DNA from 2 places in the Mesorhizobium sp. WSM4898 genome. Region 1 is predicted to be linked to the other one. Evidence: predicted binding sites of a transcription regulator. Region 1 holds the regulator's gene; the other holds the start of a gene.
What was found. The regulator PhoB, encoded in region 1, activates phosphate uptake and scavenging genes when phosphate is short. The targets are predictions, from matches to a motif close to TGTCATNNANCTGTCAT.

Region 1 (4,623 bases):
TCACCGGTATATTGCTGGCGATCGCCCGGATTTCGGGCGAGACGGCGCCGCTGCTCTTCACCGCGCTCAACAACCAGTTCTGGTCGAGCAATCTCAACGCGCCGATGGCCAGCCTGCCGGTGACCATCTTCCAGTTTGCGCTGAGCCCTTATGAGGAATGGCAGCAACTGGCCTGGACGGGCGCACTGATAATCACCCTGACGGTTCTCGGGCTGAGCATCTTCGCCCGCAGCCTTACCGGACGCAGAGAGGACAGATGAAACCGATGTTGTCCACCGACCTGAACGTAGCCGAGACGACCGCCGAGAAGGCCAAGATCGAAGTCAAGAACCTCAACTTCTACTATGGCCAGTCGAAGGCGCTGAAGGACATCAACCTGTCGCTGCCCGAGCGCAGCGTTACCGCCTTCATCGGACCTTCGGGCTGCGGAAAGTCGACGCTGCTGCGCGTGCTCAACCGCATCTACGAGCTCTACCCGAAGCAGAGCGCCGAAGGCCAGGTGCTGCTCGACGGCAAGAACATCCTCGACCGCTCGCAGGACCTCAACCTGCTCAGGACCAAGATCGGCATGGTGTTCCAGAAGCCGACGCCGTTCCCGATGTCGATCTACGAGAACATCGCCTTCGGCGTCAGGCTGTATGAGAAGATCAGCAAGGCCGAGATGGACAATCGCGTCGAACAGGCGCTGAAGCGCGCCGCGCTGTGGAACGAGGTCAAGGACAAGCTCAACGCCAGTGGCCAGAGCCTTTCGGGCGGCCAGCAGCAGCGGCTCTGCATCGCCCGCACCGTGGCGGTGAAGCCGGAGGTCATCCTGCTCGACGAGCCGGCATCGGCGCTCGATCCGCTCTCGACCGCCAAGATCGAGGAGCTGATCGACGAGCTGCAGGCCGACTACACGATCGTGATCGTCACCCACAACATGCAGCAGGCGGCGCGCGTCTCGCGGCAGACGGCGTTCATGTATCTCGGCGAGCTGATCGAATTCGACCGGACCGAAAAGATTTTCACCTCGCCCCGCGAGAAGCGCACGCAGGACTACATCACCGGCCGCTTCGGCTGAGTTCATACGAGGACATAACCATGGCCCATACGGTCGCTTCCTTCGACGAGGATCTGAGGCAGATCAGCCAGCTCATCCGCGACATGGGCGATCTTGCCGGCTCGATGGTCGGCGCGTCGACCAAGGCTCTGCTGAATTCCGACAACGCGCTGGCGCAGCGCGTGGTCTCCGACGATGCCATCATGGACGCGCGCCAACGCGAGCTCGACGATCGCGCCATCACGCTGATTGCCAAACGCCAGCCGATGGCCGACGACCTGCGCAGCGTCGTTGGCGCCATCCGGATGGCCGGCGATCTCGAGCGCATCGGCGACCTTGCCAAGAACATCGCTAAGCGCGTCGGCTCGGTCGGCATCAGCGCCGCGCCGCGCGACCTTTCGCACTCCATCGATTCGATGGCGCAGCTGGTGCTGATCCAAGTGCAGGGCGTGATCGAGGAATACACGGCCGGCGACGCCACGGCGCTCGCCAAGCTCCGCAACGACGACGAGCGCATCGACGTCAAATACACCTCCGTCTTCCGCGAGCTCCTGACCTACATGATGGAGGATCCGCGCAACATCACGGCTTGCACGCATCTGTTGTTCTGCGCCAAGAATCTGGAGCGCATAGGCGACCACGTCACCAACATCGCCGAGAACGCCTACTATGTGCTGACCGGCGCGCAATTGCCCGCGAATCGTCCTAAGCAGGACGAGACGGCGATGTCGGCGCCGGCGGCCTGACAGCGAAGGTGCCTGCTAAATGATCGCGCCACGCATCATGGTGGTGGAGGACGAGGAGCCGCTGGGGGTGCTGCTCCGCTACAACCTCGAATCCGAGGGCTATCAGGTCGAGGTGGTGACGCGCGGCGACGAGGCCGAGATCCGCCTGCAGGAGAATGTGCCCGACCTTCTGGTGCTCGACTGGATGGTGCCGGCGGTGTCCGGCATCGAGCTTTGCCGGCGCCTCAGGATGCGGCCCGAGACCGAACGCCTGCCGATCATCATGCTGACCGCGCGCGGCGAGGAAAGCGACAGGGTGCGCGGCCTCTCGACCGGCGCCGACGACTATCTGGTCAAGCCGTTCTCGACGCCGGAATTCATGGCCAGGGTCAAGGCGCTGCTGCGCCGCGCCAAGCCGGAGGTGCTGTCCAGCGTGCTCAAGGTCGGCGACATCGTGCTCGATCGCGAATCGCATCGCGTCTACCGCAAGAAGAGCGAGATCCGGCTCGGCCCGACCGAGTTCAGGCTGCTGGAATTCATGATGCGGCATCCCGGCCGGGTGTTCTCGCGCAGCCAGCTGCTCGACAATGTCTGGGGCGAGACGATCTATATCGACGAGCGCACCGTGGACGTGCATGTCGGCCGCCTGCGCAAGGCGGTCAACAACGGCCGCATGCCGGACGTCATACGTACCATCCGTGGGGCGGGCTACGCGATCAGGGAAGATTAGCCGCCGGCCTGGAGTTCATCCGTGCCTTCCAGGCGAGACAGTGCAGCCCAAAGCGCGTCGAACTCCGCTTTGGCAATCTCGCGGGTTTGCAAACCATCGTGCTCGGCCTCTTCCACCGTAGGCAGCTCCCCCTCGGGCAAGTGGTCGCCGTCGAGGCCTCCGGGATATGCGAGGAGCATGCGGCCATCGGCGTATATGTGTATTGCCCGACGACCAAGATTCTCGGCATCGCATTCGAAATAGTACAGGGTTGGCAAATCCGCGCCCCCAGGCGTGACACTCATGAGCCAGCGAGCGGGAGGGCCGAAGTCAGGCAGATAATAGGTTACGCCAAGCCGGTTCTTGTAGCTCTTCATCATAGGCACTCGTCGGCCTCAGGCGACATTCTTCCCCGCGCCGCTTCTCGCCTGCACGCCCGGCGCGAAAATCTCCTGGTCGACGAAGGTCAGCGCGCGCACGGCGCAGCCTTCGCGGATCAGCGGCAATTCGTTCGGCTCGGTATCGAAGGAGATCGAATTTGAATGCTGGCCGCCGGCGGTCTGGGCGATCGCCTCGCGCAGCGCCGGCTCGATCAGGTCGAAGGCGGCGGCGCTGACGCCGACCATGGCGACCGGCGCCGGGTCGATCAGCGCGAACAGGCTGCCGAGGCCGAAGCCCAGCGCCTCCCCGGCCCGGCGATAGGCCTCGCGCTCCGGGCCATCTGTCTCGCGCGCCTTGGCGGCGAGCGCCCGCATGTCGGCGTCGCCGACATCGATCGGCTCGGCGTCCTCGCTCATCTTCATGGCGCTGCGCCAGATGGCGTAGTTGCCGGCATAGGCCTCGACGCAGCCGCGGCGTCCGCAACGGCAAAGCGCGCCGCTCGGACGATGGATCATGTGGCCGAACTCGCCGCCTGAAGAATGCGTGCCGGTGAACAGCTCGCCCTTCAGCACCAGGCCCATGCCGATGCCGTGCGAGAGCAGGATGGCGATGAAATTGTCGCGATAGCGGTGGGGATCGCGCCACTGCAGCGCCACAGCCATCATGTTGCAGTCGTTCTCCATGGTGGCTGGAATGCCGAATTCCTTTTCAAGAATGTCGGCGAAGGCAATGTCGGTCAGCGGCGTGATCGGCGACCACAGCATGGCGCGGGCATGGGAATCGGTGATGCCCTGGATGCCCATGGCGATGCGGGCGACGCTGCCGACGTCGAGGTCCGGATCGTCCAACCGGCGCCGCACGATCGCCAAGCATTCGCCGATCAGCTCGTTGCGCGGCATGGTGAGGGTATCGAGGCGGCGCTGCTCCTCGGCGATGACCTGGCCCGCATAATCGATAACGGCGACCGAGAGGAAATTGAGCGACAGCACCACCGTTACCACCGCCGCCGCCTCCGGCTTGAGCGCGAGGCCCACCTGTGGCCGGCCGCGCTTCAGAGACGCGGTCTCGCTCGGCTTGCTCTCGGCCAGGATGCCTTCCTGGATCAGGTCGGAAGAGATCGCCGAAATGGTCGAATGGCTGAGCCCGGTGGTCGCGGCGATTTCCGTGCGCGACGGTTGGCCGGCCCGGCGCACGGCCGAGAGCACCATGGCGCGGTTGCGCCGGCGCAGATCGTCGTGGCGGATTCCGACCGACATTTTTTCTCCTCCCAGTCAGCGCGGCCTCTCGATCATGCACAGGACCCGGCGACGCGCCAGATCGATTCACCCGGACGCCGGCACCCGAACCGTCCTGGTTTTTTAACATTTTCGGTGGACGCGGTCTGCGCTTCCTCCGAACTGTTCCGCGATAGTGGCAGAAGCGGTCGGCACTGTCATTATTTATTGCGGGTCTCGAAAAAAAGAACGCGACACCTCAAAACCGTCAGAATTGCAGTTGACAGCGCTTTGGCGTTCGATCAGTATTTTTTCGAGGCTCGAAAAAAAGCCTCTAATGGCCTTCGGGCCAGTCTGGGTCGCGCCGCGAGGGGCGCAGGGAGGATATCATGAAGAGATTCGCAGCCGCCATGCTGGCGGGCGTCGCCATGTCGTTGACGTTGGCGTCGGTCGCCGAGGCGAAGGACAAGGTGATCGGCGTTTCGTGGTCCAATTTCCAGGAAGAGCGCTGGAAGACCGACGAAGCGGCGATGAAGAAGGCGATCGAGGCCGCCG
Region 2 (4,623 bases), on a different contig from region 1:
AGCACGCGGATCTCGGTCTTCAGCACATCCTCGGCGCGGTGGATGAAGTCCGGGCCGTTGACCGCCTCGCGCGCGGCCGCGGTCGCCAGCACATAGATGTGCTCGGCGCCGGCCTGATCCGAAAGCGCGCGAAAACGGCGGAACTCCTCCATCGAGCGCGTCACCGCCTCGGGATCGAGCTTGCCCGTCGAAACGATGCCGCGGCCGAGGCCGGCCAGCATCTTTTCGTTGAACAGCATCGTCGGCGAGCGCGCCAGCCCTTCATAGACGACGAGGCGGATCGAGTTCGATCCGATGTCGATGATCGACAGCGGCCGCCGGTCCTGGAGCCGGCCCTGCGAGACTGAAATCACGCGGCGGCGTTCTTCTTGCGGCGCTTGAACTGTGCAATGCGCCTGGGCGCATGCGATTTCAGCGCGTCACCCCGTCCGGAAAGACTCGGATTGGTCATGAAATATTCCTGCGCGTTGAACGGTTCCTCGCCCTCCTCGAGCGCAGCGCGCCGGGAGGTGCCATCAGCCAATACGTCGAAACTTTGCTGATTGTCCATGATGTTGCCGAGCATGATCTGGCCAAGCACCTGTTCATGCACAGTCGGATTGGTGATCGGCACCAGGGTCTCGACGCGGCGGTCGAGATTGCGCGGCATGATATCGGCCGAGGAGATGTAGACGACCGCTTCGTCGGACGGCAGACCGTGGCCGTTGCCGAAGCAGTAGATGCGGCTGTGCTCAAGGAAGCGGCCGACAATCGACTTCACCCGGATGTTCTCGGAAAGACCCGGCACCTGCGGCCTCAGGCAGCAGATGCCGCGCACGACGAGATCTATCTCGACGCCGGCGCGGCTGGCGTCATAGAGAGCGTCGATGACGGTCGGATCGACGAGCGCGTTCATCTTCATCCAGATACGGGCCGGCCTGCCCTCGAGCGCATGGGCGATCTCCTCGGCGATGTGCCTCAGGATGCGGTCGCGCAGCGTGAACGGCGACACCGCAAGACGCATCTCCTCGGCAGGCTCGGCGTAGCCGGTGATGAAGTTGAAGATCTGCGCGACATCGCGCGCGATCGTCGGGTCGGTGGTGAAGAAGGACAGGTCGGTGTAGATGCGGGCGGTGACCGGATGGTAGTTGCCGGTGCCGAGATGTACGTAATTGCGCAGCCGGCCCTCCTCGCGGCGGACCACCAGCGACATCTTGGCGTGGGTCTTCAACTCCAGGAAGCCGAACACGACCTGGACGCCGGCGCGCTCGAGGTCGCGCGCCCAGCGGATATTGGCCTCTTCATCGAAGCGCGCCTTGAGCTCGACGAGCGCCGTCACCGACTTGCCGGCCTCCGCCGCGTCGATCAACGCCCGCACGATCGGGCTGTCGTTCGAGGTGCGGTAGAGCGTCTGCTTGATGGCGACGACTTCCGGATCGGCCGCCGCCTGGCGCAGGAACTGCACCACGACGTCGAAGGATTCGTAGGGGTGGTGGACGATGATGTCCTTCTCGCGGATGGCGGCCAGGCAGTCGCCACCATGCTCGCGGATGCGCTCGGGAAAGCGCGGGTTATAGGGCGTGAATTTGAGGTCGTCGCGCGGGATGGCGACGATCTCGGAGATCTGGTTGAGCGCCAGCGGCCCGGTGAGCACGCTGATGCGGCTCGACGACACTCCGAGCTCGCCGGCGACGAAGTCGCGCAACTCGGCCGGCATCAGCGTGTCGAATTCGATGCGGATGACGGAGCCGCGGCGGCGGCGCTTCAGCGCCGTCTCGAACAGGCGAACGAGGTCTTCCGATTCCTCCTCCACCTCGATATCGCTGTCGCGGATGATGCGGAACGTGCCCGAGCCCTTGACCTCATATCCAGGGAAGAGCTTGCCGATATAGAGGCCGACCGCCTCCTCCAGCGGGATGAAGCGGACATGATGCTTGCGGTCGGGCAGACGGATGAACCGCCGCAGCGCCACCGGCAAGCGCAAGAGCGCGCTCATCTCCTCGCCGTTCTTGCGGTGGCGCAGCTGCAGCGCCATTGAGAAACCGAGATTGGGGATGAACGGAAACGGGTGCGCCGGGTCGATCGACAGCGGCGTGAGCACCGGGAAAACCTGACCCTGGAAATGCTCCTCCAGCCAGGCCTTCTCGTCCTTGGTCAGGCCGTCGCGGGGGATGCTTTCGATGCCTTCCTTGTTGAGCAGCTCCATCAGGGCCGACAGGCTCTTCTGCTGGTCTTCCTGCAGGCGCTCGACCTCGCGCAGCAATTGCTCCAACTGCTGCTCAGGCGTGCGGCCGTCCGGGCTCTTCAACGCGATGCCCTCGCGCACCTGACCGGCGAGGCCGGCGACGCGCACCATGAAGAACTCGTCGAGGTTTGCGGCCGAGATCGACAGGAAGCGGACGCGCTCGAGCAGCGGGTGATGCTCGTTCAGCGATTCCTCGAGCACCCGGCGGTTGAACTGCAGCCAGGAAAACTCGCGGTTGACGAAACGGTCTGGATTGCCGCCGTCCGGGCTCGCCGCCTCGACGGTGATGAACTCGCTCTGCACCGGCTTCAGTTCGTTCATGGTTCCTGCTCTTGGCCACAACGTCGTTCTTTGAGCGCCATACGCCGCCGGACGCGCTATGCACGCTCTAACACGCTTTTATGACGCATGATGTCACGGAATCGCTTCGTTTCCGGCCTCATGCGCTTAACCGGCTCAACTTATCCTCTGCCAGCCTTTTGCGACAGTTTCATTTCATCGATCTTGCAAACCGGCCGGTTATGATCCAGATGCAAACGGGCCGAACTGAAGGAGACGACGATGGCAGGCGGTACCATTCCCCATTTCCAGAACGACGCGGGCCATCCGGCGATCGATATCGGCGTCAAGGAATTCATGTGCACCGGCGCCAACCCGCCTTTCGACCACCCGCATGTATTCCTCGACATGGGCGACGACAATGAAAAGGTCTGCCCTTACTGCTCGACGCTCTACCGCTATTCGCCGAAGCTGAAGGCGACGGAAACCGAGCCTGCCGGCTGCCTCTATATCGACCAGGCCGCCTGATCGCGGATCTGGGTGACCGCTAGACCATGGAGGAGGCGCGGTCCCGGCAGGTCGTCATCGCCGGGGCCGGTATCGCCGGACTGACGGCAGCTCTTGCCTTTGCCGAACACGGCCATGCCGTCACGGTGCTGGAACAGGCCAGCCAGCTCGAAGCGGTGGGCGCGGGCATCCAGCTTTCCCCCAACGCCACCCGTATGCTCAGTCGGCTCGGCGCGCTCGACCGGTTGCGGCTGAGCGCGATCCGCCCGGAAGCGGTGGTGCTGAAGGGCGCTGCCACCTTGCGCGAACTGGCGCGCGTGCCGCTCGGCCAGGCCGGCGAAGAGCGTTGGGGCGCGCCCTATCTGGTGGCGCACCGCGCCGACCTGCAGGCGGCGCTGACGGCGCGGATGGCGGAGCATCCTGAAATCCAACTCGTCACCGGCGCGCGGGTAACGGACGTCGCTGTTCACCCGCAAGACATCGCCGTCGCCGCCGAAACGGATGGCGGCAGCATCGAGGCCGCCGGCGGCCTGCTGATCGGCGCGGACGGCGTCTGGTCGTCGGTTCGCAGGCTGCTTGCGGGTCGAGAGCCGGCCTTCGGGAAGAACCGCTTCTCGGGCGAGCTGGCCTGGCGCGCAACGGTTGCAGCGACAAGCGCCGCCGGCCAGGCTTTTGCAGCAATCGCCGCCGGCGACTGCATCACCGCCTTCCTGCATCCCGGCTTCCATATGGTCGCCTATCCGGTGAGCAAGGGCAGCGCCTTCAACCTCGCCGCCTTCACCAAGGGCGAGCGCATCGCCGAAGGCTGGTCCGGCCATGCCGATCCCGCCATTCTCGCCAGCGCCATGCGCGGCACGGCGCCCGCGCTGGCGAGACTCGCCGCGCTCGCCGGGCCATGGACGGCGTTTCCAATCCACACCGTCGAGCAGACGCGCTGGACGATGCCGCAGGGCGTAGCCCTGATCGGAGACGCGGCGCACGCCATGACCCCGTTCGCGGCGCAGGGCGCGGCGATGGCGATCGAGGATGCCGCGACGCTCGCCGATCTGGTCGCCGACTTCGCCGGCGATCGGCGGCAGAACCTCTCCACATGGGAAAATCGCAGGCGGCCGCGCATCGAGAAGGTGCTCAGACGCGGCGCGCTCAACCGCATGGCCTGGCACGCCTGGGGCCCGGTTGCGATCGCGCGCAACCTGGTGCTGGCGACGCGCCCGGCGGAGAAGCTCGCGGGAGATTTGGACTGGCTCTATGGCTGGGAGGAGCGGAACAGGCGGTGAGGCGTTCGCTGCAGCGGTGTCCTGCACGACCGCCAATGCTACCGCGCCTCGACAACTATGGAAGGCGAGACCGGCAGCGCGCTTCACCAACCGGTCGCTCAAAAGCCCGGCCGTTGGCGGCCGGGCTTCTCGAATTGGCGTCAGAAGCTCAGTGCAGGATCTGCGACAAGAACAGTTTCGTCCGCTCATGGCGCGGATTATCGAAGAACTCGGCCGGCGTGTTCTGCTCGACGATCTGGCCCTGATCCATGAAGATCACCCGGTTGGCGACCTTGCGGGCAAAGCCCATCTCGTGGGTGACGCAAAGCATCGTCATGCCTTCTTCGGCAAGGCCAA

Region 2: P9228_RS25460 (RNA degradosome polyphosphate kinase) is a predicted target of PhoB. The motif match lies at 2,706-2,722, and genes of this name have one in related genera.

What each region holds. Positions count from the first base shown of each region.
Region 1 covers NZ_JARTVQ010000013.1:33,506-38,128, reverse strand. The annotation lists gene pstA (phosphate ABC transporter permease PstA) at 1-260, shown strand, start outside; gene pstB (phosphate ABC transporter ATP-binding protein PstB) at 257-1,060, shown strand; gene phoU (phosphate signaling complex protein PhoU) at 1,081-1,785, shown strand; gene phoB (phosphate regulon transcriptional regulator PhoB) at 1,805-2,494, shown strand; gene P9228_RS28995 (hypothetical protein) at 2,491-2,850, opposite strand; gene P9228_RS28990 (ROK family transcriptional regulator) at 2,869-4,110, opposite strand; gene xylF (D-xylose ABC transporter substrate-binding protein) at 4,458-4,623, shown strand, end outside.
Region 2 covers NZ_JARTVQ010000008.1:112,576-117,198, reverse strand. The annotation lists gene ppx (exopolyphosphatase) at 1-353, opposite strand, end outside; gene P9228_RS25460 (RNA degradosome polyphosphate kinase) at 350-2,545, opposite strand; gene P9228_RS25455 (zinc-finger domain-containing protein) at 2,786-3,031, shown strand; gene P9228_RS25450 (FAD-dependent monooxygenase) at 3,058-4,287, shown strand; gene P9228_RS25445 (amino acid ABC transporter ATP-binding protein) at 4,436-4,623, opposite strand, start outside.